DNA from 3 places in the Dysosmobacter sp. HCP28S3_G4 genome. Region 3 is predicted to be linked to each of the others. Evidence: a T-box and tRNA genes for the amino acid it is inferred to sense, from the RefSeq annotation. Region 3 holds a T-box; the other regions hold tRNA genes.
What was found. A T-box is a leader RNA that pairs with one kind of tRNA and senses whether it is charged. The one in region 3 lies ahead of ACTNBU_RS05180 (glycine--tRNA ligase), so its partner is inferred to be a tRNA-Gly.

Region 1 (9,412 bases), on a different contig from region 3:
TGCTCGTCGCCGTCCGCCACCTGCCGGGTGGCGAAGGAGATGTCGATGAGGTTCTTCCCCAACGTGCCGGAGAGGCACTTCTTCAGCAGCGCCAGATACGCCTCCGCCTCCTCCTGGGCCATCATGGTCAAAGACTGGCTGAACAGGGAGACGATCTCCCGCTGGTCGTTGACGTAGCAGCCGCAGACGTGGCTAATGTTGTTCTTCTCCGGCCGCAGGCGGCGGCGGAGCTCCGAAACTTCTTTTTCATTCATGATGATACACTCCCATTCCTCTTATAAAGGTCGGAAACTGCCGGTCTCTTCGAGACCGGCAGTCAGGCCGTCGGAAAGGTTTTATACGGACAGGGACTCGCTGAGTTCTAGGCCCGGGTTGTGCTTCGTCAGGAAGCCCACAGACCACTCGCCGCCGAAGGCGATGAGATTCCGGCCCCGGAAGTCCTCCAGCAGCTTGGCGTCGGTGCAGAGGGTCAGGTCCTTGGGGTCGCCGGGGCAGGCGGTGATGCGCCGCAGGTGCTCGTAGGGCAGGCCCGTCATATACAGCTCCACGCCGTACTCGTTCTTCATCCGGTACTGGAACACATCGAACTGCAGCGTGCCCACCACGCCCACGATGACCTCCTCCATGCCGGCGTCGGGGATCTTGAAGATTTGGATGGCGCCCTCCTGGGCGATCTGCTCCGTGCCCTTCATAAACTGCTTGCGCTTCATGGTGTCCTTGGGGGACACCCGCATGAAGTGCTCCGGCTCAAAGGTGGGGATGCCGGAGAACTTGAACTTCTTTCCCGGCACGGTGATGGTGTCGCCGATGGAGAAGATGCCGGGGTCGAAGACGCCGATGATGTCGCCGGCATAGGCCTCCTCCACGATCTCCCGCTCCGCGGCCATCATCTGCTGGGGCTGGGACAGCCGCAGCTTCTTGCCGGACTGCATGTGGAAATACTCCGTGTCCCGCTGGAACCGGCCGGAGCAGATGCGCATGAAGGCCAGACGGTCCCGGTGGGCCTTGTTCATGTTGGCCTGGATCTTGAAGACGAAGGCGGAGAAATCGGGGCTGTACACGTCCACCTCGCCGGTGTCCGCCACACGGGGCAGCGGCGGCGTGGTCATCCGCAGGAACTCCTCCAGGAAGGGCTCCACGCCGAAGTTGGTCAGGGCGGAGCCGAAGAACACCGGAGACAGCGTGCCGTTCCGCACGGCCTCCATGTCGAACTCCCGTCCGGCGCCCAGCAGCTCCACGTCGTCCCGCAGCGTGGCGGCACGCTTCTCTCCGATCATCTCACTGACGGCGGGGTCCTCCAGATCCACCTCCGTGGCGGCGGCCTTTTTGGCGTGTCCCTCGCCGGAGAAGAACAGGATGCGCTTCTTCTCCCGGTCGTAGACGCCCTGGAACTCCTTGCCGCAGCCGATGGGCCAGTTGACGGGATAGGTGTCGATGCCCAGCTCCCGCTCCACCTCCTCGCAGAGGTCCAGAGGGTCCCGGGTCTCCCGGTCCATCTTGTTGATGAAGGTGAAGATGGGGATGTGCCGCAGGGCACAGACCTTGAACAGCTTCCGGGTCTGGGGCTCCACGCCCTTGGCGCCGTCGATGACCATGACAGCGCTGTCGGCGGCCATGAGGGTGCGGTAGGTGTCCTCGGAGAAGTCCTGATGGCCCGGCGTGTCCAGGATGTTGATGCAGAAGCCGTCGTGCTGGAACTGCATGACGGAGGAGGTGACGGAGATGCCGCGCTGCTTTTCGATCTCCATCCAGTCGGAGGTGGCGGCCCGGGCCCGCTTGCCCTTCACCTCGCCGGCCTGGGCGATGGCGCCGCCGTAGAGCAGGAACTTTTCCGTCAGGGTCGTCTTACCGGCGTCGGGGTGGGAAATAATAGCAAAGGTCCGCCGCCGGGAGATTTCAGAACGAAGATCAGCCATGAGAACCTCCATGCGCCTTCCGGCGCTTGAAATAGTGTGATTCGGAGTGCTTGTCCACGGTGAACAGGGAAAACGGGCGCTGCCGCCCGGTCCCCAGAGGCGCGGGTACACGAAAAAGTCCTAAGGCCTTTTCAAGCCTTAGGACTTTTCCTGATCTGGAGGTGACACCCGGATTTGAACCGGGGAATCAGGGTTTTGCAGACCCTTGCCTTACCACTTGGCTATGTCACCAAGGAAACAATCTATCAGAAATGCGGTCTTGATCAGAGCCCACATGAATTATATGCTCCCCATTTGAAAAGATCACACCGGCGTGTGATCTTTTCAAATGGAGCGGGCAACGAGGCTCGAACTCGCTACCTCCACCTTGGCAAGGTGGCGCTCTACCAGATGAGCTATGCCCGCAAATGGTGCCCAGAGCCGGAATCGAACCAGCGACACGAGGATTTTCAGTCCTCTGCTCTACCAACTGAGCTATCTGGGCAAATGGCGACCCGGAACGGGCTCGAACCGTCGACCTCTAGCGTGACAGGCTAGCGTTCTAACCAACTGAACTACCGGGCCATTTTCCTTCATCCGACGCATTGAGTGGTGGGAACAACTGGACTCGAACCAGTGACCCCCTGCTTGTAAGGCAGGTGCTCTAACCAGCTGAGCTATGCTCCCGGATGACCACTTCCGTCAGACGACAAAAGTTATTATACTCACCGGGCCCCCATTTGTCAACCGTTTTTTTGAATTTTTTTATTTTTTGTTTTTCCGCATTTTTGCCATCATTTCTTCCAGGTCTTCTCTGGAAAAATGCTGTTTTCTGTCACAAAAGCGGCAGGTGAGATCTGCCTGTCCCTGCTCGTCGATCAGACTTTGCAGCTCGTCGGGACCCATGCTGATGAGGGCGCGGGCCATCCGCTCCCGGCTGCATGTGCAGCGGTACTCAATGGGAGTTTTTTCCAGAATCTCCACCTCAAAGTCGGACAGCAGCTTCCGCAGCATGGCCTCGGGATTGTCGTTCCCGTCCAGGAGGTTCGTCACGCTTCCAGCGGCCAGCACGCCGCCCTCCACCTTGCCGATGACGTCCTCCCCCGCGCCGGGCAGCAGCTGGATCAGATAGCCGCCGGCGGCACGGACGCTCTGGTCCCGGTCCACCAGCACCCCCAGCCCCACCGCCGAGGGGATCTGCTCCGACTCCACAAAGTAGGACGCCAGATCGTCGGCGATCTCGCCGGACAGCAGCGCCACAGTGCCCACGTAGGGATCCTTCATATTCAGGTCCCGGATGACGGTCAGGGTGCCGTCGGTGCCCACGGCGGCGCCCACGTTCAGCTTGCCGTCCTCCCGCAGGGGGAGGTCTACCGCCGGATCGTCCACCGTGCCCCGGACGTTGCCCTCATTGTCGGAGACAGCCAGAATGGTCCCCAGGGGGCCGCCGCCCTTCACCTGAAGGGTCACGCTGCTGCCGGTGTCCTTCAGGGCGTTGCCCAGCATGGAGGACGCCGCCAGCAGACGGCCCAAAGCCGCCGTGGCCACCGGCAGCGTCTGATGGATCTGCCGCGCCCGCTCTGTCAGATATTTGGTGGAGACTGCCGTGGCCTTCACCATGCCGTCGGCGGTGATGGCCCGTACCAGTTGATCGCTCATATGAAAATGCTCCTTTTGTTCATCGTTCAAATACCGCTGCGAAGCCGCCGGACGGCTCACGTCTCAGCGGCCTTCCGGCAATGGAAGATCCAGCGGTCCTCCTCCGGCTTCGGCGGACGGCCCGTCATGTCGCCTGTCAGGCGCACCTGATCAAAGCCGGCGTCCGCCAGCCACTGACGCAGCTCGTCCTCCTCCCAGGCCCGCTCCCGATGCTCCTCAACGCTCCGATCCCAGGTGTCATCGTCATTGCGGCGGAACAGATCCACCCAGTAGGTGCAGATCCGGGTCCGCCGGGAGAACTCCGTCCGCCAGACGCAGTAGACGTCCTCCGTCTCGTCCAGCCAGATCTGGCCGTCCATCCGGCGGAGCTTATAGGGCGTGTTCACATCAAACAGAAACAGTCCGCCAGGCCGCAGGTATTTCGCCACGCGGCGGAAGGTCTCCTGCAGTTCCGACGGCCGGGTCAGATAGTTCAGGGCGTCCAGCGTGGACACCGCGGCGTCCACCTGTCCCATCAGGCGCAGCCGGGACATGGACTGGTGCAGCAGGAAGGGCGGCTTCTCCAGATCCAGCGCCGCGATCTTCCGGGCCGCCTCCGTCAGCATCTCCACAGAGCCGTCGGCGGCGGTGACAGCGTAGCCCCTCTCCGCCAGCAGGCAGGCGATGGACCCGGTGCCGCAGCCCAGATCCAGCACCGTCCGCACCGGGACGCCGCTCTTCCGCAGCTGCCGGTCCAGATAGTCTGCCCGGCGGCGATATTGTACATCCTGGGTCAGAACGTCATACGCGCCGGCCAGCGCCTCGTAACTGCTCATTGCTCCTTCGGTTCCTCCTGGCCCTTCCGGCGTGCGAAAATCTTGGCATAGGCGCCGGTGCCATAACTCAGGGAGCGGTTCACCCGGCTGATGGTGGCGCTGGACGCGCCGGTGCGCTCCAGAATATCATTGTAGATCAGCCCCTGATCCAGCAGGGACGCCACCTCAAACCGCTGCTCCATGGAACGCAGTTCCGAAACCGTGCACAGGTCCTGGAAGAAGTCGTAGCACTCCTTCTCGTCCTTCAGCATCAGAATGGCTTTATAGAGTTCGCCGTTCTTCTCTTTCTTGCCGATCTTCACCATGTCACATACTCCTTAAATGTCAAGATCCTTTTGATCAATCCATTTTAACATTGTAGAGCGTGAAAGTAAAGAGGAAGCGTAGTTTTTGCGCAAAGTTTTTCCCGCACCCTTTCCCGGTCTCCGCATAGGCTGAGACAGAACGATTTTGCGGAGGTGGCTGTCCCATGGAGGACCGTTTGCTGGCCCTGGAGACCGAGGAATTCACGGCGGAGCGGGAGTGGACGGCGGAGGACATTCCCGTGCTGAAGGCCACGGTATCCCTCCCCCGTCCTATCGAGCGGAACGGCCGGGTGGGCAGGCGCATCGACCGCTTCTACCAGCTGCAGGCCCGGTCCTATTTCCGTTACTGCGAGAACTGGCTGTTTCCCAAGGCCGCCGCGGAATACCGGCAGGCCCTGGCGGACAGCGCCCCCCTCCCCTGCTGCACGGCGTCGCTGACCTATCGCGTCACCTGCTCGGAAAAAGGTATCTGGAGCCTCCATACTGACACCCGGGAGTGTCTGGGCGGCCGCACGGAGATCCTCCGCAGGGGGGATACCTGGGATCTGCGCACCGGCTATCCCATTCCCTTGGGCGACTTCTTCCCCCGGCGGACGCCGGTGCGGAAGCTGCTGTGCCAGACGGCGGAGGCGGAAATCCGGCGGCAGGAGGCGGCGGGCATGGCCCGCTATCACGAGAAGTGGCGGCAGGAGCTGCGCAGGAATTTCAACCGGGAGAACTACTATGTCACGCCGGAGGGCCTTCAGTTTTTCTGGCAGATGTACGCCATCGCCCCCTGGGCAGAGGGCGTCCCCACCTTCTCCCTGCCCTTCGGGGAACAGGGCTGTGCCTGGCCCATCCCAGAGTCTTTGATCCGTTTGCAAACATGATCTGCAAAGGAAAATACCCTGTCGGCATGGAGCGTGTTCCACACCGGCAGGGCATTCTGTGCGGTCGCCCCGCTATGCCGCGGGGCCCTTCCACTTTTTCGGATCCACATGCCGCTGCCGCAGCCGCCGGATGACGAACTGGCGGAACAGGGCGTACAGGACGGAGCACAGGGGGATGAAGAACAGCATCCCGGCGATGCCCATGAGCTTGCCGCCCAGAGTGACGGCGGCCAATACCCAGATGGAGGGCAGACCCACGGAGGAGCCCACCACATGGGGATAGATCAGGTTCCCCTCGATCTGCTGAAGTACCAGGAACAGGATGACGAATACCAGCGCCTGCCGGGGGTCGCTGATGGCGATGAGCAGCGCACCTACGGCGCAGCCGATGAAGGCGCCCACAATGGGGATCAGGGCCGTCAGAGCGATGAGAACGCCTACCAGGAGGGCGTAGGGCATCCGGAACAGGCTCATGGCCACCACGAACAGGGTCCCCAGGATACAGGCCTCCAGGCACTGGCCGGACAGAAAGCCGGAGAAGGTGCGGTCTGTCAGACGCAGGACCTCCAGTGTCCGGTCCGCCGCCCGCTCCGGCAGCAGGGCGTACAGGCACTGACGTCCCTGTCGGGCCAGTTTCTCTTTCTGGAGCAGGATGTAGAAGGAGAAGATCAGGCCGATGACAAAGGTGCTGAGGCCGCTGACCACGCCGCCGATCAGTCCGCCGCCGGAGGACACCAGAGCGGTGCCCCAGTTCTGGGCCAGGCCGATGGCCTTCTGGGACAGGGAGCTCCAATCCAGCTCCCAGCTGGCCACCAGATCCTTCGCATAGGGCAGCCAGGCCTCCAGCTGGAGGAGCCATGTCTCGAACCGGTCCAATGCGGTGGGAAGCTGTCCGCCGATAGAGCGCAGGGCCTCCCGGATGCCGGGGCCGATGACGCCGCAGGCCAGGCTCAGTACGCCCAGCAGCCCTACCAGCGTCAGCACCAGCGCCAAAGGACGGCGCAGCTTCCCGCCCTTCCTGACGCCGGAATACAGGTGCCGCTCAATGGCCCGCATGGGGACGTTCAGCACAAAGGCGATGGCGCAGCCCAGCAGGAACGGCGAAAGAATGCCCAGCAGCCAGCCCACGGCGCCCAACACGGTGCCCAGGTGCTGAAGGGCGCAGTAGAACGCCACGCCGCCGCAGACCACCAGCAGAAGACTTTTGACCGTCTGTTTATTCCATTCCATCGAATGACTTCATTTCCTTTCCAAAAGGTTTACTCGTCCACCAGCCGCTTCCGCTTCCACACGCCCTTCCGGAACCGGATGGTAAACAGCACTCCCCGCAGGCACTCGTCGCAGGCCATGGCGATCCAGATGCCCACAAGGCCCCAGCCCACCGCGTGGCCCAGCAGCCAACTGCCCAGTACCGACACCAGCCACATGCTGAACACGCCCACGCATACCGGATACCACACGTCTCCGGCGGTGGTGAGGCATCGGACCATGACGATGTTCACGGACCGGCCGATCTCCAGCAGAAACTCCACCATGACCACCTTCCGGCCCAACTCATGAATGACAGGGTCGGCGGTAAAGAGGCTGTAGATGGGGTCGCAGAAGATCAGGATCAGCAGCGTCAGCAGCTCCGATACCGTCAGAGCGATGCGGAGGGTGGACCACACGCGGCGGCTCACCTCCTCCGTCTTCCGTGCACCCATGAGATAGCCCAGAATGATCTGGGTGGCCTGGGCCACAGCAATAGAGTACACATAGGCCACGTTGGCCAGCATGCTGGCGTAGACCTTGGTGGCGATGACCGCGGTGCCCATGAGATTGATAAAGCGCAGGATAAAGATCTGCGAGACATTGTAGGACAGGGACTCTCCGCCGGAGGGCATGGCGATGGCCAGCAGCTTCCGGCAGGTGGCCCACGGAAAAGGCCGCAGGTGCTTCAGGGAGAACCGGACGGCGCATTTCCGCCGCAGCATCCAGATCACCAGCGCCAATCCCACGGCCTTGCTGAAGCAGGTGGACACGGCGGCGCCGGTGACGCCCATCTGCGGAAAGCCCAGCCAGCCGTTGATGAGGACGGCGTTGCCCGCCACGTTCAGCAGGTTCATCACCACACTGGCGGTGACCACCTCTCTCAGCAGCGTATAACTCCGCAGTACGGCGCACAGTTCGATGTACAGCCCCTGGATCAACACCGCACCGCCCACGATGCGGGTGTACAGGCAGGCGCCGGCCAGGGACTCCTCCGGCGTCCGCAGCAGGCTGAACACCACATGGGGCGCCAGCAGCAGGATCAGGCCCATCAGCAGACTGAACAGCGCGCTGACGGCCACGCCCACCGTGGCGATCCCGTCGCACTTCTCCCCCGTCTGCCCGGCGCCGATGTGCTGGGTCAGCAGGATGGTGGTGGCGGCGCTCATGGTCTCCAGCACGATGATGACCACATTCATCACCTGATTGCCGTTGCCGATGGAGGCCACGGCGGCAGAACCGAAGCGGGAGATCATGAACTGGTCCACATTGCCCACCAGAAGCTGCAACAGCAGCTCCGCGAAGATGGGCAGGGACAGGCGGAAGACCCGGCGGGTCTGGACGGAAGGCTTCAAAGTCATGGAATACCGGCTCCTTTATGTGCAGAAAATCGTTTGCTTTTGATTCAGGAAGCCAGTATAGCAGACTCCGCCGCCGTTGCAAGTGGCAAACCACCGAAAGAGTTCCCGTCCCGGCGGCTTCTTTTGTGGAATCAGACGCGCCCCGCCCGGCAGCGGCGGGCCATGTCCAGATACTCGTCTCTGGAGGCCACGTTTTCCGCGATCTCCGCCGCCGTCAGCGGACGGATCACCTTCGCCGGGTTTCCCAGCACCAGGGAGCCGTCGGGAACGTCCATTTTGCCGGTGACCAGCGCCCCCGCGCCCACCAGGCAGTTATTGCCGATCCGGGCGCCGGTGAGGACGATGGCCCCCATGCCGATGAGGGTGTTGTCCCCCACGGTGCAGCCGTGGACCACCGCCCCGTGTCCGATGGTGCAGCCCTTTCCGATGGTGGACGTCTCATGGAGCACGGCGCACTCCTGAACATTGGTGTCCTCTCCGATGACAATGGGGCCCTGGTCGCCCCGGATGGCGGCGTTGTACCAGACGCTGACGCCCTTTCCCAGCGTCACGTCCCCCACCACCGCCGCGCCCTCGCAGATCAGGACGTCCGCGTCGGTGGTCCTCAGTTCGTAAGCCATTGGAATCGCTCTCTTTCTTTCGTGCCGCGCCGGAACTCAGATGGCGAAGTTGCCGTCCACGAACACGGGAATCTCCCGGCCGTCGTGGGTGGTGCCCACGATGGACAGGTCCGCCGTGCCCACCATGAAGTCCACGTGGGTGATGGAGTCGTTGAGGCCGTGGGCTTTCAGCTCCTCCTTGGTCATCTGCTGGCCGCCCTTCAGGCAGGGATATGCCTCGCCGAAGGCGATGTGGCAGGCGGCGTTCTCGTCAAACAGAGTGTTGTAGTACAGGATCTTCTGGTTGGAGATGGGGGAGTCGTAGGGCACCAGGGCCACCTCGCCGAAATAGCAGGCCCCCTCGTCCACGGAGATGGCGGCCTTCAGGGCCTCCTCGCCCCTCTCCGCGTGGGCCTCCACGATTTTGCCGTCTTTCACCACGAAGTGGAACTTGTCGATGATGTTGCCGTCGTTCACCAGGGGCACGGCGGAGTACACCACGCCGTTGACGCCGGTCTTCAGGGGCGAGGTGAACAGCTCCTCCGTGGGGATATTGGCGATATACTCCTGGCCGGACAGGGTGACGTCGTTGCCCGCCTCCCAGATGTGGCCCTCCGGCAGCTCCACCGTCAGGTCCGTGCCCAGGGAGTTGGTGTAGTGC
Region 2 (9,412 bases), on a different contig from region 3:
GCAGTGGGCGCATTGCGGCCAGCCTCCAGCACCAGAGCCAGCTTCTCCGGCTCAATGGGCGCCTGGCTGAACTTGCGGAGGGAATAGCGCGCCGCGGACAGCTTTTCAAAATCCATAGGACGTTCTCCTTTATCGTTTGATATCCGGATTTTAGCACACTCCCCCCCGCGCCGCAATCCCTTTGTCAGCCGCCGCCCTGCTTCCGGTGATACCGGAACAGAAAAGCCACCATCTGCTCCCGGGTACAGGGGCTGGAGAGCATCAGATCGCCGTCCTGACTGCCGTTCAGGATGCCGTTGGCCTTCGCCCACTCCACGGCTTCTTTGCTGATTTTCGGTGTGTTGTCCATTTTCGTCTCCTTCCCGATCGGTGTGTTGAACAGCTCCTGCTCCGCCTTGCGCCGCCGCGTAAGACCCGCCAGCGGCTTGCCGCCGGACTTGTTGTACAGCGCCACGGCGGTGCAGATCTGGGGCAGCGTGCGGCCCTTGCAGAGCGTTTTGAGACAGCCCGCGCCGCAGTTGAACGTGAACGAGATGAGGGCGTCCCGCTGGTTGGCATTGAGCTGCGCCGTCAGCGGACAGTATGCAGGGTTGTCCACCGCGTCGGCGAACCGCCGGCAGTCCGCCGCCAGCATGGCGTCCGCCTGCGCCTGGGTGATGGTCTGCCCCTCCCGGACGTCGGGGCCGTAGTGGCCCCAGCCGATGGTCCAATAGGTCTCCGTGGGCACCGGCTTGTAGGCGGTCAGCCGGCATCCCTCAAACTGCTTGATGAGTGCCAGACCGGCCGTACCAATGGGCTTACTCATTCCCGTCGCTCCGCTCCTTTTCCACCGCTGCGGCGTCCACTCTGGCCTCGGCGCCGATGTACGCCACGGCGCTGCCCAGGGCGGTGACGATGCCGCCGATGGTGGTGACCATGTTGGTAATCTCGCTGCCCTCCACGCCGAAGGCCAGGGCCAGTCCGCTGACCACGCCCACCAACGCCAGCAGGAACTTTCGGCTGGTCAGCTTGCGGATGATATCGTTCATTCCCCGTCTTCCCTTTCTCCGGCTCTGTCGCCGGTCACGACCTTGCTGATCTTGATGCCCGCCAGCAGCAGCGCCTCCACGCCGCCTGCCCCCAGGGTGTACTGGATGAGGGTGTCCGGAACGGCCCGGAACCGCCAGAAGGTCACGATCATGCAGGCGATGAACGCCAGCAGGAACGATCCCAGGATGGCCAGCACCCGGTTGGATGTATTCTTCATTTCCCGTCCTCCAGATCCTGAATGCGGTGGTTGATGACCTTGATCTGTTCCTCCACCACCGGCACACGGCGGGCGAAGTTGTTGTGTTCCCGGACCTCACGGGTCAGCTCCTCCAGCTTCGTGTCCGTGACGGCCTGGGCCTTGCCGTTGGAAATCAGCACGCCCAGCAGCGTGATACCGCCGGTGATGAGCGCCACGATGATCTCACTCATTCTTGAATTCCTTTCTTGCTGTTTTTCTCTCCGGCGCCTGCCGCCGCAAAGCGGATCAGGTGCAGAAGCCAAGGGCAATGCCGCACGCATTGTGTGGGACCTGGTAGTCGGACACTCCTGCAGGAGACACAAAATGGAAAGCGTTGCGGGCCTTCGCAGAGCGCAACCACCACCCGAGGCTTGTACCGTCGGCTTTCGTTTTGGCTCGCTTTGCATTTGTATCCTCGAACAGGGTATGGTAAGCAGAAGAACTGCCAGTCACTTCTTCCTTGCTCGGAATCCACACGTCGTCTGTCGTGGTCTGTGTTACTACTGTTTTGCCGTCGGATTGAAAGGATGGCTGCGTCTTTGTGACATCCTTTATCGCATTTTGCACCGTCTCGGGGATCAGCGGCTTCACAGTGGATTTCAGATACGAGCGCATCGCGCAGATCTCCCATCCGCCGATTGTACCAGTACCTTCCTGGTAATTGCCGCTTGAGCCACTTGATGAGGGGTTCATCATATGGCTGGTTGCCAGAAGCTCTCTGCTGATCCAGGTAACAGGTGCCTTTCCGCTGCCGTCCGCCAGGTCATCCGTATCGAATGCCGCGATCTGCATATTGACGATTCCTTCCGTTCCGAGGTCAATCGGCTTGTAGTTGCCGACGTTGTATCTGGTGCTGTAAGTTCCGTCGCTGATCGCCGCGATGATCTCCTCCCAGGAATCCGTGATCTCCACAGCCTCTGCCGGACTCCGGAAGGCAGCCGTATAGGTCGTATTGCCGGTGACCGGCCCAACTTCGGGAGACCAGCCTTTGAACTCCCACCCGTTGGTCTCGTCCACAGGCGTGCTGCCGTTGTAGGTCGGCGTTGTGCCGTATGGCACGTTGGTGTCCTTCTCCAGTGTGGTGCTGCCGTTCATCCAGGTCACCGTGTAAGTCCGCACCGTGGCCGTGAACGATGCGTAGACGCTCCGGTCCGCTGTAACGGCGTTCAGCGCCGTGCTGTCCGCGCTGCCGCCGGGCGTCCTGCTCCATCCGGCGAAGGTGTAGCTGTACTGGGCGGTGCTGGTCTTGGCGGGGGTGCTGCCGTCGTAGACGCCGTCGCCGCCGTCCGCCACCGACACGGTGCGCAGGAGCGTCGTTCCGGTATCATTGTAGAAGCGCAGGCGGGAGGTGATGTGCTGATACGCCACGGTGATGCCGGGATACCGGCTGTTCACCTCCGCCAGCTGTGCGCCGGTGATGCTGCCCACCCGGACAGTGCCGCTCATCTGAGCGATGTCTACGTTGTTACCCTGCTCGTCCAGGCCCCGCATGGTGTCCAGCGTGTCGCACAGCGCCAGGATGTCCGCCGCGTCGTCGAAGCTCCAGTCGAAGCCGATGAGCCGCACCCGGGAGTTGGCGGGAATGGCCGCCAGAATATCCCGGGAAGGCACCGCGCTGCTGACGTTCTCCAGCCGCAGGGTGGTGATGCTGCCGTATCCCGGCAGCCGGAAATCCGTGATGCCCGGCTGGTTCCGGATGGTCAGGTTGGTGACGGTCTCCGGTAGATGCAGCACCTTCAGAATGCCGCCGTTGGGCAGCGTGCAGCCGGTGATGGCCGTGCCGTCGAAGTAGACGTTCTCCAGGCCCGTGCAGCCGGAGAGGTCCACCGCCTGGGTCAGGTTGGGGCAGTTGCGCACGTCGATGGTTTTCATCAGCACGTTGTTGCCAAGGTACAGCTCCGTCAGGTTGGGGTTTTCGTAGGTGTCGGCGCTGTCTCCCAGCTTCAGGCTCTGGAGCTTGGTGGCCATGGAGAACTCCGCATAGCCCACCTTCAGGCCGGACAGATCGCCGATGTTCTTGATCTGGCTGGCGGAGTAGACGTAGATCTCCGTGTCGTTGACGTTGTCCAGGGGACACGCCAGCGTATAGCTGCCGCCCCGCAGAGCCCGGGCCTGGACCAGATAGCTGCCGTACTTCACGCTGGCGTAGATGTCCGCGTAGGGCGTCACGGTGATGTCGCTCTTTGCGTAGCCCCGGAGGGTGATGACGTCGGACAGGGCGTCTCCGGCGTTGTACTTGCTGTCCATGTACCGGAAGCGGTTATACAGCCACCACTTCCGCTGCTCCGCCTTGCTGCCCTGGAGCATGGTGAGATAGGCGCCGGAGCCGTCGGTGAACAGGGGCTCCAGGTACTTGAAGTAGCTGTCCTCGTTGAAGACGGCCTCCGGCCATTTGGACTGATGGGCCTCGAACCGGGCCTCCGTGTCATCATAGCTCAGCTTCCCCTGGCTCCGGAGGGTCTGGTACATAGCCATGATCTCGTCGTGGAAGGCGTCCCGCAGATTCGTCCACAGCACGCTGTTCTGGCCGTTGAACACGTCCGCCGTGCCTACCTTGTCGATGTCCTCCAGCTCATAACCAAAGGCCAGCTGGCCCTCGTTGTTGATGCCCATGGCGGTATCCATATCGTAGGGTAGCCAGCACCACTTGTCCCCGCCCAGCATGGACGGGAAGGCGTTCTTGGCCCGGGAATCCACCATCAGAAACAACTCCGTGAACAGGTAGTAGAACAGGGCGCTGTCCACGTTCATGTAGTTGGCGAGCTCATTCCTGAACTTGGCCAGCCGTGCCGCCTTTTCCTCATCGGTGGTCACGGCGCTCCGGTCGGTGGTCTTCAGCCAGGACGCCAGCGCCGCCAGATGGGCGGCGTCTGTGTTCTCCTCCGGATACCGGGCCTCGAAGTCGTTTTGCCAGTCCGTGCCGGTGAAGTCGTCGCTTTTCCACAGCACCCGGTCGCTGGTGTTATTGAGAATTTCCCAGCTCTCGTCTCCGTCCGCGAAGCCGAAGACCTCCGGCGTGCCCTTGTCGTTGTTGAAGTTGTACTTGCCGATGAACTTCGGCCCGTCTCCCGCGTCATGGAATACCACAATGGGGAAGCCGTCGATGCCCTGGCGCACGGTGCTGTCTGCCTCCTGAGGCGGCGTCCGGTAGGGGCAGGCCTCGTTGTACAGCCGCACCAGCTCCACGTTGTTGGCGCCCTCGCTGGACGCCACGTCCGCCTTGAAGGTGAATGTGTCCGTGGTCACGCTGTCGCTCCGCAGCTGGTATGTGGGGCTGGTCGTCCCATTCTTCGTGAAGCCGCCCTTGAACTTGATTTTGTAGTTCTTCCGTGCGTAATACTGGGAGCTGGTGCCCTGCACGTCCGCCTGGGCGCCGGTGAAGGTAAAGCTGTTCCCCGGTGTCACCGGGTCTACATACCGGCCAGAGACGGTCTTTTTGTCGCCCTTGTACTGGGGCAGCTGCGCCGCCTCCAGAATCAGATAGGGCAGGTCTTGGGGCAGCTGATCAATGACGATCTGGCTGTAATCGTCAAACACCTTATTCCGGTCGTACCGCTCCTTCTTGGTCAGGCCCACCTGGGTGTCCGCGATCCAGTTGTCCAGCACCTGGAACCGGGTCAGGTCGTTGTCGTAGACCCGGATGCAGTAGACGTCCGTGGTGCAAGCGTTGGATCCTATGGAGATGCCCACAGGCGCACTCTGGGAGAAGTCATCGTCGGTTGGGTACTGGACGGCGCCGGAGAGAATGCCGTTGATGTAGACCAGCAGCAACCGGTACTCGCTGCGCTTCTGCACCACGAAGGCCAGCCGCACGTGCTCGTCCTCCTTGTACTGGGTGGAAATCTCGCTCTGCTCAGACTTCAGCAGGGCCTTCTGGGCCGTGATCTTCAGGCCCCGGTCACCGGACCAGCAGGAGATCACCACGGCATCATAGTCCAGCACATCCCGGGTGGCGAACTCCACCTCGATGGTCTTGCCGGTGGTCCGGAAGTCCTGGGCAAAGATGTTCAGCGGGATGGTCACCCGGGCATCACCGGCCACCCGCAGGGCTGTGATACCATCCTCGTCGGCCTTCCACCCATCGGAGGTCCAGTTAAAGCCCGTCAGCTCCGCGCTGACGCCGCCGCTCTGCCACACGCCGGGGTCCTCCTCGTTGTTGCTGCGGCCGTAGCTGGACAGATACAGCGCCAGACTGTCCGTCTCCGCAGCAACATCAATAGTGCTTTCGGCCACCGTCAGGCGGATGAGCTTGATGGCGTTTCCGCAGGTGATGGACAGCGTCAGGTCTCCCGCCTCGTCCGCCCGGTAGGTCCACAGCTGCTCCGTCCGGTCCACCGTCAGGGACGCGACGGTCTCCGCGCCGGCCTTCAGCGTCACCGGTGCCGTCAGGCCGGCGGGGTCGTAGACGATGTAGGGGACGGCGATGCTGTCGAACTGCTCCGCCGCGGCCTGCCGGAAGCTAGTTGCGATGATGGGGGTGGTGTTCCCGTCCTCCACGCAGATGAGATCGTAGTACAGGTGGTTGGACTCCACCGTCTCCCCGTCCACCTCCGCCGTGAACCACACCTCGAAGGGATGGTCCCCGTGGGACTGGGCAGGGATGGTCATGGTCTGCTGCCGCCCGGAGGCCGTCACCGTGGCGGTGTCCAGCTCCGCGCCGTCCAGCAGGAAATGGACGGTCTTCTCCGCCGCGCCGGTGGGGACGTAGGGGTACGTGATCTCCCCGGAACAGGCCACAGAATCGTCGAAGCTGCTCTCCAGCGTCAGGGAAACCGTGGTAATGTTGAAATTCAGACTGCGGGCGTTGCCGTACACGTCCGTGACCCTGATCTTCACGGAGGCGCTGCCCACGGGGAGCCACGGGCCCACGTCGATGGTCAGGTCTCCCTGGGCGACCTGGGCGGTGTGCTTCAGCGAACCGGCCACCGTGACCTGCAAGACGCCGCTGCCGGTGGCCAGGTCGTTCTCCAGGCTGGACCAGTTGATGGACAGAGGGCACGCCGCGCCGCAGGCGATGGACCTGTAGATCCAGCCGGTGGTGTTGGTGAGGGTCAGGATGGCGTTGTTGCTCTCCCCGCCGCCGCTGCCTCCGCCGCCGGACGTAATGACCTTGATGCCGTCGCCGATGCGCTCCCCGCCGGAGGTCAGATACAGCAGGCCCTCCGTCTCGTCGAACTCCAGATTGTCGCCCTTGGCGTCGATGCGGGCGTTGAGCTGGTCCGCGTCCACGCTGTCCGCGTTCTGTTTGCTCCGGGCGGCGCTGGCGGACGCCGCCTCCGCGCTCTCCGCCGCCGCGGCCGCGCTCTCCTCCGCCTGCGCCGCCGCGGCCCGGGCCCGTTTCTCCGCCTGACTGAAGGCGCTGGGCACCTCCGGCCAGTTGGCGTCGCCGGACATGCTCTCCGGGATGTAGACGGAGATCATGTTCGTGTGGCGCTTTGTCACGCCGTCGGCGCGAAGAGTGCCTGCCAGCTGCAATTTGCAGTACCCAGCCACGGACAGCTGCCGCGCCGTCAGCACCACGCCCACGCCGCCCTCTATGGGGGACAAATCGATGACGTCGAAGTTCTCCCCGGCCCGGACCAGCAGCTGCCAGTCCCAGCCCTCCGGCGCGCCGCTGACGGTCAGCGTCCGGGAGAGATGGTCATATTGCCGGGCCAGGATCTGCCCGTCGGTTTTCAGCTCCCAATTTTCAAATACGAGCATTTGGTTTCATCACCTCAATTCCCAGGTATTTTTGCAGGCCGTTTGTCCGCCGCCGTGCAAAGAAACGGATTTTTCCCCACCGGTCTTCTCTGCGCTCCCCGCCGCGCATCGCCGGAAAGGCGCAAAAAATCCCCGGAACCGGCGGTTCCGGGGATTCTGTATGCTGTATGGGAGCGCCGCTTCCGGTTATTCCTCCTCGATCTCAATGCACTCCGTGAAGAACTGGGCCAGGCTTGGCCATACCATAACCATAAAACCCGCCGCCGGAAAAGGGCCGCGGGAAAATGCAAACCATTTTGCTATGCAGGCTTCGCCGCTCCCAGCCGCAAAGTACAAAAACCCGGGCCGAAGGGACCACGAAGGGACCACAACGAGAATTCCGGAAAAAGCGCAAACCCTAGAACCGTTGCGGTTCTAGGGTTTGCGCTGGTGACCCGGCGGGGATTCGAACCCCGGACCCACTGCTTAAAAGGCAGTTGCTCTGCCGACTGAGCTACCGGGTCACATCTTCTGTATGTGGGGTTTATCTCAAGCGCCGCCGCGCTGTCATTTCTGGCTGGGACGGCTGGACTCGAACCAGCGGATGAGGGAGTCAAAGTCCCTTGCCTTACCACTTGGCGACGCCCCAATAAACGGAATCGAGGGGATCGGGGTTACCCCGCTCCCCTCGTCCTTTTCTGGGGTGGGTGATGGGACTCGAACCCACAACACCTGGAACCACAATCCAGTGCTCTGCCAGTTGAACTACACCCACCACATCTGATCTTCCGCCGCATGAGAAGCGCTGTTCCGACTCGCTCCAAGAGGAGGATGGTACGCCAGAAGGGACTCGAACCCCTGGCCCACTGCTTAGAAGGCAGTTGCTCTATCCACCTGAGCTACTGGCGCGAATATTGGAGCAGGTGACGAGAATCGAACTCGCATCCCCAGCTTGGAAGGCTGGTGCCCTGACCATTGTGCTACACCTGCATTCGCCCTCCGAGGAATCGTCAGCTTGATAAGAATAGCACGGAAATTGCCGGATGTCAAGAGGTTTTTAAAAAATACTCCCGTCCCATCCTTTTTCCTGTTTTTTAATTTACAACCGCCGGGAAGCATGCTAAAATATAAAAATAGTTTAGGTGCTCTCAATTTCTTTTTTGGTGCCCCTCCACATCCCCGGAAAACGCGGCATCCCGGCACCTTCCCATGGATTTTCCGCCATACGGCAGAAAGGATGGTCTTCTTGGAAACTGTTGCAGCGGTCCAATTACGAAACATCACCAAACGGTTCGGCAGCGTCACAGCCAACGACAGCATCTCCCTGGATATCAACCGCGGGGAGATCTTATCCCTGCTGGGAGAAAACGGCAGCGGCAAGACCACCCTGATGAACATGCTGGCCGGCATCTACTTCCCCGACGAGGGCGAGATCCTGGTGAACGGCGTCCCCGTCACCATTGCCTCCCCCAAGGACGCCTTCGCCTGCGGCATTGGCATGATCCATCAGCACTTCAAACTGGTGGACGTGTTCACCGCCGCGGAGAACATCGTCCTGGGCCTGGATGAGGGCCGTCTGGATCTGAAGGCCGCCTCCGCCCGGATCACCGCCATCTGCGAGAAATACGGCTTCCACATCGACCCCGGCAAGAAAGTCTACGACATGTCCGTGTCGGAGAAGCAGACCGTGGAGATCGTGAAGGTCCTCTACCGCGGCGCGGACATTCTCATTCTGGATGAGCCCACCGCCGTGCTGACGCCCCAGGAGACCGACCGTCTCTTCGACGTCATGCGGAACATGAAGGCCGACGGCAAGGCCATGGTCATCATCACCCACAAGCTCCACGAGGTCATGGACGTGTCCGACCGGGTGGCGGTGCTGCGGAAGGGCCAGTACATCGGCGACGTGGCCACGAAGGACACCTCTCCCCAGGCATTGACGGACATGATGGTGGGCCACGCCGTCACGCTGAACATCGACCGTCCGGAGCCCAAGGACCCCACCCCCCGGCTGGAGGTAAAGGGCCTGACGGTGTTCGACGAGCTGGGCGTCCGGCGGCTGGACAATGTGAGCTTCACCGCCATGGGCGGCGAGATCCTGGGCATCGCCGGCATCGCCGGCTCCGGTCAGAAGGAGCTGCTGGAGTCCATCGCGGGCCTCCAGCCCCTGCAGCCCGGCGCCTCCGTTCTCTATCACCCCCTGGACAGCGACGCCTCCGCCCCCGGCGTGGAGCTGGTGGGCAAGACGCCTCTCCAGATCAAGAAAGCCGGCGTTTCCCTGGCCTTCGTGCCGGAGGACCGTCTGGGCATGGGCCTGGTGGGCTCCCTGGGCATGACCGGCAACATGCTGCTGCGCAGTTACCGGAAGGGCCACGGCGTCTTCACCGACCGCAAGGCCCCCAAAAAGCTGGCGGAGGAAGTCATGGAGGAGCTGGACGTGGTGACGCCCAGCGTCAGCTTCCC
Region 3 (9,412 bases):
GGCGCGGACTGCTGCGCCTGCTGCGGCACCCATGTGCTGCGGGCCGGACAGGTGGGTCTGGTGAAGGTGCTGTCCGTCCAGAAGTTCCGGGAGGGCGTGCGGATGGAGATCCTCTGCGGCCAGCGGGCTCTGCGGTTCCTCTCCACGGTCTACGACCAGAACCGCACCGTGGCCCAGGCCCTGTCGGTGAAGCCGGATCAGACCGCCGCGGCGGTGGAGCGGACCCTGTCGGAGCTGCACGTCGTGAAGCTGCGGATGGCGGAGCTGGAGGAGGCCGCCAATCTGGCGGCGGCAAAAGAATACGCCGGTCAGGGAGACGTGCTGCTGTTCCGCTCCCCCATGTCCTCCGACGCGGTGCGGCGTCTGGCGGACGCCGTGGCAAAGGAGTGTGGCGGTCTGGCGGCGGTATTCGCCGGAGAGGACGGCGGCAAATACAGCTACGCCCTGCTGCGGTCTGACGGCGGAGACATCGCGCCGCTGGTGAAATCCCTCAACGCCGCCCTCCACGGCCGGGGCGGCGGACGGAACGGCTTCGCCCAGGGCAGCGTGGAGGCCGCACGGCAGGAGATCGAGGCGTTCTGGAAAAACCGCTGACCGCCCTGCGCCTTTCCAAAGATCGCAAGCAGGATCAAGCGGCGGTCTCCGGGACCCGGTATACTGTACCCAGAGCAGTTGAAGCGAGGTGAATCGGTGGATGTACGAGTGGCAGAGACAGATCCAGGCCATGGTGGACGAGATCGACCGCTGTATCCGGGAGCACCGGGACGAGGCCCTGACGCTGCGGGCCCTCTCCGGCCGTCTGGGGTATTCCGAATTCCACATGACCCGGAAATTCCGGGAGATCTCCGGCATGTCCTTCCGGGAGTATCTGCGGCGGCGGAAGCTGGCCTTCGCCCTGAAAGAGGTGCGGGACAGCCGACGGAGTTTTCTGGACATCGCCCTGGACTACGGATTTTCCTCCCATGAGGCCTTTACCAGAGCGTTTAGAGACACCTACGGCGTCACCCCCAGCCAGTACCGGAGAGATCCCCGCCCGGTGGTCCTCCGCACCAAGATCAACCCCTTCGACCGCTACTTTTTCGGACTGGGAGAGATCGGCATGGTCAAATCGGCGGACGGCGTGAAAACCTATTTCATCACCATCCCGGCGCACAAATTCCTGCACGTGAAAAACTACGAGAGCAACGGCTACTGGGACTTCTGGCAGAAGCAGAACCAGATCCCCGGACAGGACTACGAGACGGTCTGCGGACTGCTGGACAGCATCAAGGGCAAGCTAGACGACAGCGGCGGCAGCGAGGCGAACTGCGGCAGCGGGCAGATCATGGCCTATATCAATGACCCCAGGGGCAGGTTCTGTGACTGGGGCATCCCCCGGACGGAGTGCTGGGGCGTGCGGCTTCCCGCCGGTTATCAGGGCGAAGTGCCGCCCCAGATGCTGCTGGCGGATATCCCCGAGGGAGAATATATCGTCTTTGAACACGGCCCCTTTGACTATGAGCAGGAGAACCGCACCGTGGAGGAGAAGATTGAACAGGCCATGGCATCCTTTGACTTCTCCGGAAGCGGCTATTGTCTGGACACCACCCCCGGGCGGATCATGTACTTCTATTTTGATCCCGGACAGTATTTCAAGTATATCCGCCCTGTGCGGAAACGGACGGAAGACAAAAAAGCGTAACAAAACAGACGGGCGAGAGGCGCAGGCCTCTCACCCGTCTGTTTTCATGATCCGATAATATTATCCGCTGAGAAAACCCCGGGAGACCAGGAACTCATGGGCCACGTCGTCCACAGTCCGGCCCTCCACGTCCACCTGATAGGTCATCTCCACCATGTCGTCGTTGGAGATCTGCCCCGCCAGCAGGTTCAGAATTTCCTCCAGATCAGGCGCCGTCTCCGCGAACCGCTCAAAGGTGTCCTCCCGGACTAAGAAGGCGCCGTTGTAGTCCGGGAAGAAGCTGCGGTCGTCCTCCAGCACCTTCAGATTGGCCTTCCGGTTCAGGCCGTCGGTGGCGTAGACCTCGGTGACGTCGAAGCTGCCCTTTTCCGCGGCGGTGTATTTCAGGCTGACGTCCACGGACACCACGTCCTTGAAGCTCAGGCCGTAGAACGCGGTAAAGGGGCCGAATTTCATGCTGCCCTCCTGGGTGAAGAACTCATGCTCCGCGCCGAACACCAGTTCTCCCGCCACAGGGATCAGATCGCTGATGGTCTCCAGCCCATAGCGGTCCGCCACGTCCTGGGGCACCGCGATGGCGTAGGTGTTATCAAAGCCCAGCTTTTCCAGCAGGCGCAGGTCATGGCGCTCTCCGGCCACCTGATTGGCGTAGTCATAGATGGAGGTCCCCTCCGGCACGTCGGCGGTGTCCAGCTGCAAAAACGTGGTCAGCAGGGTACCGTCGTAGCTGATCATCAGGTCGCAGGTGTGGCTGTCGCCGATGAGGGACTTGAAGTTGTTCACCTGAGACATCTGATCCTGAATGGTGACGGTGAGATCCGTCTTGTCCTCCACCAGCATTTTCACCATGTGGTGCATGATCTGGGTCTCGGAGTAATCGCCGTCGTAGAGCAGCAGTTCGTTTTCTCCGCTGCCCTTGCCCATTCCGTAAGGCAGCAGCAGGACGAAGGCCAGCAGGATGGCCGCCACGGGGATCCACATCCCCTTAGACCCTCCTCTGGATTTCCGCATCTGCTTTTCAAACCAGCCCATCAGCAAGTCCAGAAGGACGGCAATGACCATCAACGCACCGGTGCCGGACAGGATCAGCGCCATGTCCTGGATGCGGATGCCCCGGTTGATGATGCTGCCCAGACCGCCGCCGCCCACATAGGCCGCGAACACCGCGGTGCCGATGGCGTTGACCACGGCGATGCGGATGCCGGTGAACACCGTGGGGAACGCCAGGGGGAATTCCACCATCAGCGTGCGGTATGCCTTGCTCATGCCCATGCCCCGGGCCGCCTCCTTCACGCCGGGATCCACCTCCTGGAGGCCCAGACAGGTGTTCCGCACGATGGGAAGGAGCGAGTAGAGGGTGATGCCGATGATGACCGTCAGCTTTCCCGCGCCGATGAACACCATGATGATGCCCAGCAGCGCCAGGGAGGGAATGGTCTGCAGCAGGTCCACCACCCGCAGGGTGACGGCCCGCACTCTGGGATAGACATAGGACAGGATGCCCAACGGCAGGCCGATGGCGATGGAGAGGATGCTGGCCGCCAGTACGATGAACAGATGCTCCCAGATAATGGACCAGTTCATCTGCCCACCTCCTTCCGCATACCGCGGGGCGTGACACGCTTCTGCAAGATGTCGATGAGTGCGCCGATGACGATGGCCAGAATGGCCGCCGGAATGGCGCCCAGCAGGATCAGGGTGTTGTTATTGGAGGAGGTGCCCTGGTAGACGAAGTCGCCCAATCCGCCCAGGCCGATCATGGATGCCAGCACTGCCCAGGAGACAGTGTAGATGGCGGCCATCCGCAATCCCGCGATGATGGTGGGCATGGCCAGGGGCAGTTCCACCTTCATCAGCGTCTGAAACCGGGACATGCCGCAGCCTCTGGCGGCCTCCACGTACCGGTCCTCCACCTCCAGGATGCCGGTGTAGGTGTTTTTCAGCACCGGGAACATGGCGTAGATGGACAAAGCGATGATGACCGTGGCGGGTACCATTCCCAGCCACAGGAACAGCACGCCGATAAACACCAGACCGGGGATGGTCTGGAAAATGGAGATGACGGGCAGGATGACGCCGGACCATTTTGGCACCCTGGACAACAGGGTGCCCAGCACCAGACCCAGGAGAAAGCCGGCCGCCACGGAGACCAGCACGTATCCGGTGTGGATGACGATGGCCTTTCCCAGCATGGCGCCGTATGTATCAAACAGCGCCCTCATTTCGCATCCCCCCACAGGTTCTCGGCCACCGACCGGGCCACGCTGGTCTTGGTGACGATGCCCGCGATGGTGTCGTCCTCATTCAGCACCACCACATAGGGCGCGCCGGAGTCCAGCAGGTAGTCAAAGCTCTCCTTGGCCTCGTCCCCCACCCGGACGGTGCGGGCGGTCTGGCGGACCATGGGCTCGATGCTGTTCAGTTCCCGGCCCCAGTGCCGGATGTCGCCGATGGAGATGGTGCCGGCGTACCGGCCGTTCTCGTCGGTGACCAGCAGGGTGTCCACGCTGCTGCGGGCCATGCGCTCGGCGCACTCCAGAACGCCCCGGTCCTTCTTGACGGTGATGGGGTTCGTCCGCATGAAATGCTCCACCGTGGAGGGCGCGGGCACGTCCGGGGCGTGCTTGCCCAGGAAGTTCCGCACCAGGTCGTTGGCAGGATGCTCCAGCATCTCCTCGGGAGATGCCATCTGCACGATCTCACCGCCGGACATGAAGATGATGACGTCCGCCAGCTTCAGGGCCTCGCCCATGTCGTGGCTGACGAACACGATGGTCTTGTGCAGCTTCTGCTGGAGATTCTTCACCTCGTCCTGGAGACTCTCCCGGGTCATGGGATCCAGGGCGCTGAAGGGCTCATCCATCAGCACGATGGGCGGAGACGCCGCCAGCGCCCGCAGCACGCCGATGCGCTGCTGCTGTCCGCCGGACAGCTCCGAGGGATACTTGTCCGCGTAGGCCTCCATGTTCACCATTTTCAGCAGGTCCCGGACGATGTCGTCACAGCGGGCCTTGTCGTATTTCAGCAGCTTTGGCACAACGCAGATATTCTGCGCCACCGTCATGTTGGGGAACAGGCCGATCTGCTGGATGACATAGCCGATGTGCCGCCGCAGCTCCACGGGGTTCATTTTGGCGATGTCCTCCCCGTCGATGAGGATGCGGCCCTCGTCCGGCTCCAAAAGTCGGTTGATCATCTTCATGGAGGTGGTCTTTCCGCAGCCGGACGGCCCGATCAGCACCAGAAATTGGCCGTCCGGGACCGTAAATGTGAGGTCTTTTAAAACTTTTGTCTGTCCATAGTTTTTCGATACGTGTTCAAATTGGATCATTGACGGCCTCCTTTACAGACACAAATCGCCGGGCAGCCTGAGCGGCCGCGGCATTTCCAACCAATACGATCACATCTCCCTCGTACATCTCCGCGTAAGGTCCCGGGGACAGGATCACAGATTGTCCTCGGCGTATGGCCACGATGGTGGCCCCGGTGGACTGCCAGAATTTCAGCGCCCCGATGCTCTTCCCCAGGACGGGAGATTGGGGCGGCACCGTCACCTCATAGTTGGGAAGAGGCTCCTCCGCGGCGGCGAAGGTCTCCCGGCTCTTGATCAGCGCTGCCACCGTCTCCGCCGTCTTTCTGTTCAGCTCCGTGTACTGCTCCAGCAATCCCCGCAGCTGTTCCCGCAATGCCCGGGTATCCGCCGCCTCGGAGAAGTTCTCGATATACCGCCGGGCGTTGTCGGCGGACAGGACTGTGGCGCCGCTCTGGGGCCTGACCTCCACCACCTTCATGTCCGCCAGCAGACGCAGGGCCCGGCGGATGGTCTCCGGCGATACACTGTACTCCGAGGCCATTACGGACCGGCCATAGAGACGGCTGCCCTCCGGCAGGTTTCCATTGGCGATGCGCCCCGCGATATCCAGGGCGATCTGCAGATATTGAGACGGTGCAACCGTCGTCCGCATAGACTGTCCCTTCTTTTCATTATAGAATTTCGGATTCCACGATATACTAACAACTTACTACATTTTTTAAAGATGTCAGTTAACAAATTGTGAACACCCCGTAAATTTCTGTTAAGAAACTCATTGTTTTCTATTATTTTCCCATATTTTCCGTATTATCCATCAAAAAATGACAAGATCCCCGGCGGAGAAAAATTTCTCCGCCGGGGATCGCTTTTTCGTTTCGAAGCTCTCAGTAAGCCAGCTTCTCCGCCAGATACGCTCTCAGCTCGCTGATGGGGATGCGGACCTGCTCCATGGAGTCGCGGTCACGGACGGTGACGCAGTTGTCCGCGGGAGTGTTCTCGTCGCCCACGGTCTGGAAGTCCACGGTGACGCAGAAGGGCGTGCCGATCTCGTCCTCACGGCGATACCGCTTGCCGATGGAGCCGGTGTCGTCGAAGTCCACCATCCAGTCCTTGGACAACTCCTGCTGCAGCTCCCGGGCCTTGTCGCCCAACTTCTTGCTCAGGGGCAGCACCGCCACCTTGAAGGGGGCGATGGCGGGATGGAAGCGCATGACCACGCGGGTGTCGTTCTTCTCGGCGTCCACGACCTCCTCGTCGTAGGCCTCCACCAGCAGGGCCAGGGTCATACGGTCGGCGCCCAGAGAGGGTTCGATGACGTAGGGGATATAGTGCTCGTTCTTCTCCTGGTCGAAGTAGGTCAGATCCTTGCCGGAGTGCTCCTGATGCTGGGTCAGGTCGTAGTCGGTGCGGTCGGCCACGCCCCACAGCTCGCCCCAGCCGAAGGGGAACAGATACTCGAAGTCCGTAGTGGCCTTGGAGTAGAAGGCCAGCTCCTCCGGCTCATGGTCACGCAGGCGCAGGTTCTCGTCCTTGATGTTCAGGCCCAGCAGCCACTGGTGGCAGTAGTTCCGCCAGTAGTTGAACCACTCCAGGTCGGTGTCGGGCTTGCAGAAGAACTCCAGCTCCATCTGCTCAAACTCCCGGATGCGGAAGATGAAGTTGCCCGGGGTGATCTCGTTCCGGAAGGACTTGCCCACCTGGCACACGCCGAAGGGCAGCTTCCGGCGGGTGGAGCGCTGGATGGCCGGGAAGTTGACAAAGATGCCCTGGGCGGTCTCAGGCCGCAGATAGACCTCGTTGGCGGTGTCCTCAGTGACGCCCTGATGGGTCTTGAACATCAGGTTGAACTTCCGGATGTCGGTGAAGTCGCTCTTGCCGCAGCCGGGGCAGGGCACCTGATTGTCCCGGATGAAGTTCACCAGATCCTCCTGGGTCATGGCCTCCACGTTGACGTCCAGGTTGTTCTCCTGAACATAGGCCTCCACCAGCTTGTCGGCCCGGTGACGCATCTTGCAGGCCTTGCAGTCGATGAGGGGATCATTGAAGGTGGACACATGGCCGGAGGCCACCCACACCTCGGGGTTCATAAGGATGGCGGCGTCCAGGCCCACGTTGTAGGGGTTCTCCTGAACGAACTTCTTCCACCATGCCCGCTTGACGTTATTCTTCATCTCCACGCCCAGAGGACCGTAGTCCCAGCTGTTGGCGAGGCCGCCGTAGATCTCGCTGCCGGGGAACACGAAGCCCCGGTTCTTGCACAGCGCCACGACCTTTTCCATGGTCTTCTGTCTGTTGTCCATGCTGTTTTCCTCCTGATGCTCTATCAAAAAATTTTGTCTGCTGTGAGTTGAAAATAAAAACGCCCCGAGCCGTATGGCTCAGGGCGAACTTTCCAGTCCGTGGTTCCACCTGAATTTCCCCATGTTGGAGACACTCTGCCCGGTAACGGCGGGGACCGGCGGCGCCTACTGGTGTTCAGCGCCGCGGCTCAGGGACGCCTTTTCCCCTTCTCCGGCAAGGGCTCGCACCGTCCGCCCTCTCTCTTGGCCTTCTGAAAGAGATACTCTTTCCCGTCATCGCTTTTTACATCTTTGGTCACTGTATCATCTTTTGAAATGCTTGTCAAGTGGGGATTTTGCAGGACACCACTCCCCTTTCCCCCAAAATATCTCCGAAAAAATTCCGTGAGATCAAAAAAGCAATCAGCGGCCCGGATTTTCCGGGCCGCTGACAGTTCATGTATTCACTTCTTGTCCCGGTCGTAAGCCACGATCACACGGCGGTTGGGGTCCACGCCGGTGGAGTAGGTGGTGACGTTGGGGGTGTCCTGCAGAGCGGTGTGGATCACATGGCGCTCGTAGGCGTTCATAGGCTCCAGCGTCACGCTGCGGCGGTAGCGGACCACCTTTCCGGCCACCTTCTGGGCCAGATGCTGCAGGCTCTGCTCCCGCCGCTCCCGGTAATTCTCCGCGTCCAGCTGAATGCGGACCCGTCCGCCGCCGGTGCGGTTGACGGAGTAGCTGGTGAGCTGCTGGATGGCGTCCAGGGTCTCGCCCCGGCGTCCGATGAGGGCGCCCAGGTCCTTCCCTTCCAGGATGACCTTGTAGCGGCCCTTCTCCGGCAGATACACCCGGACGTCCGCCGGGGTCTCCATCTGCTCCAGCAGACCGGAGAGGAACTTCTTGATGGCCTGGGCCTTCTCGTCGTCCACTTCCTCACCCAGCTCCACGGCGGGAGCCGCTTTCTCCACAGGATTCGCCGGCTCGGGCTTCCGCTCCGGACGCTTTTCCGGAGACTTGGCCTTGGCGGGTTTCGCCGCCTTGGGAGCGTACTTCTGTTTCTGCGGCACTTCGGGGGCGACCTTGGGCGTCTCACGGACCGGCAACTCCTCCGGCTCCGCCTTGACGGCGGCAGGCTCCGGAGCGGTGGGGGCCTGCTCCTGCTCCTCAGGCTCCGTCTCGCCGTAGGTCACACGAATCTTGGCGGGCTGACTGCCCAGACCCAGGAAGCCGGACTTTGCCCGCTCCAGGATCTGCACGGAGACATCGTCCCGCTCCAGTCCCAGCTGACGCAGCGCGTTGGCAATGGCCTCGTCCTCAGTCTTGCCCGTTACATCAATATAACTCATAATGCAGCAAGCTCCTTATTTCTCATCAGTGTCATAGCGGTCAGCCTTATAAGAGCGGCCCCTGGCGTAAGGACGGTCGCCGACACGGCCAGCCTCGGTGGTGCTGGGCTTCTTCGCTCTGGCCTCTTTCGCCTCTTGGGCGGCCTTCCGCTTCTCCTTCAGCGTCTGCTTCTGCTCCACCTGCTGACGCTGCTGCTCCTGACGCTTGCGGCCTTCCTCCTGGCGCCGCTTGCGGTCTTCATCGATCTGGCGCTGACGCTCGTTCTCCTGCTCCTCCAGCTTGGTGTTATAGAACCTGCCGAGGATGGCCTCCTGAATGGCGGAGAAAGCGCTCTGGGCGATCCAGTACACGCCCAGTGCGGCGGGCAGGGTAAAGCCGATCCACAGGGACATCAGGGGCATCATCCACATCATCATCTTGTTGGAAGAAGCCGCGGCACCCTCCATAGGCTGACCCTTCATGGTGATCTTCATGGTGAGGACCTGGAAAGCGGCGGAGAGAATGGGAATGAGGATCAGGCCGATGGCGCCCAGCGTGATGCCGGTCTTCAGCATGGCAAAGGCGTCACTGGGGACAGTGGACAGATCCATTCCCAGGAAATGATAATCCACGTTGACCCAGTTGGGGTTCTCCGCAAAGAATTTCTGGACCGCGGGATTGGACGCGTTGTCGGACAGGTGCTTGACGATCTCGATCTGCGCATAGATGCCGTCTCTGACGGTTTCGCCGCTGGTGGTGGTGCTCCAGCTCAGACCAATGCTGGTGACCACTTCCTTGGCGGCCTCCAGC

Region 1: it has a tRNA-Gly gene. The T-box ahead of ACTNBU_RS05180 (glycine--tRNA ligase) is inferred to sense a tRNA for this amino acid. The anticodon was not compared.
Region 2: it has a tRNA-Gly gene. The T-box ahead of ACTNBU_RS05180 (glycine--tRNA ligase) is inferred to sense a tRNA for this amino acid. The anticodon was not compared.

The regions. Positions count from the first base shown of each region.
Region 1 covers NZ_JBQHUP010000065.1:1,036-10,447, forward strand. Annotated here, with positions in the region: gene ACTNBU_RS11555 (DUF4317 domain-containing protein) at 1-254, opposite strand, end outside; gene ACTNBU_RS11560 (peptide chain release factor 3) at 336-1,916, opposite strand; tRNA gene ACTNBU_RS11565 (tRNA-Cys) at 2,073-2,147, opposite strand; tRNA gene ACTNBU_RS11570 (tRNA-Gly) at 2,246-2,321, opposite strand; tRNA gene ACTNBU_RS11575 (tRNA-Phe) at 2,325-2,400, opposite strand; tRNA gene ACTNBU_RS11580 (tRNA-Asp) at 2,404-2,480, opposite strand; tRNA gene ACTNBU_RS11585 (tRNA-Val) at 2,506-2,582, opposite strand; gene hslO (Hsp33 family molecular chaperone HslO) at 2,661-3,554, opposite strand; gene ACTNBU_RS11595 (class I SAM-dependent DNA methyltransferase) at 3,611-4,369, opposite strand; gene ACTNBU_RS11600 (YerC/YecD family TrpR-related protein) at 4,366-4,674, opposite strand; gene ACTNBU_RS11605 (RsiV family protein) at 4,839-5,543, shown strand; gene ACTNBU_RS11610 (AI-2E family transporter) at 5,616-6,773, opposite strand; gene ACTNBU_RS11615 (MATE family efflux transporter) at 6,803-8,152, opposite strand; gene ACTNBU_RS11620 (gamma carbonic anhydrase family protein) at 8,284-8,772, opposite strand; gene ACTNBU_RS11625 (aminopeptidase) at 8,809-9,412, opposite strand, start outside.
Region 2 covers NZ_JBQHUP010000052.1:6,482-15,893, reverse strand. Annotated here, with positions in the region: gene ACTNBU_RS10805 (nitroreductase family protein) at 1-116, opposite strand, end outside; gene ACTNBU_RS10800 (lysozyme) at 185-805, opposite strand; gene ACTNBU_RS10795 (hypothetical protein) at 798-1,028, opposite strand; gene ACTNBU_RS10790 (hypothetical protein) at 1,025-1,246, opposite strand; gene ACTNBU_RS10785 (hypothetical protein) at 1,243-1,458, opposite strand; gene ACTNBU_RS10780 (DUF6273 domain-containing protein) at 1,514-6,970, opposite strand; tRNA gene ACTNBU_RS10775 (tRNA-Lys) at 7,398-7,473, opposite strand; tRNA gene ACTNBU_RS10770 (tRNA-Gln) at 7,524-7,598, opposite strand; tRNA gene ACTNBU_RS10765 (tRNA-His) at 7,649-7,724, opposite strand; tRNA gene ACTNBU_RS10760 (tRNA-Arg) at 7,782-7,858, opposite strand; tRNA gene ACTNBU_RS10755 (tRNA-Gly) at 7,865-7,939, opposite strand; gene ACTNBU_RS10750 (ABC transporter ATP-binding protein) at 8,187-9,412, shown strand, end outside.
Region 3 covers NZ_JBQHUP010000014.1:27,724-37,135, forward strand. Annotated here, with positions in the region: gene ACTNBU_RS05150 (alanyl-tRNA editing protein) at 1-594, shown strand, start outside; gene ACTNBU_RS05155 (helix-turn-helix transcriptional regulator) at 695-1,681, shown strand; gene ACTNBU_RS05160 (glycine betaine ABC transporter substrate-binding protein) at 1,742-3,265, opposite strand; gene ACTNBU_RS05165 (ABC transporter permease) at 3,262-3,903, opposite strand; gene ACTNBU_RS05170 (betaine/proline/choline family ABC transporter ATP-binding protein) at 3,900-5,012, opposite strand; gene ACTNBU_RS05175 (TrkA C-terminal domain-containing protein) at 4,999-5,646, opposite strand; gene ACTNBU_RS05180 (glycine--tRNA ligase) at 5,879-7,294, opposite strand; T-box leader at 7,371-7,580, opposite strand; gene jag (RNA-binding cell elongation regulator Jag/EloR) at 7,738-8,622, opposite strand; gene ACTNBU_RS05190 (YidC/Oxa1 family membrane protein insertase) at 8,638-9,412, opposite strand, start outside.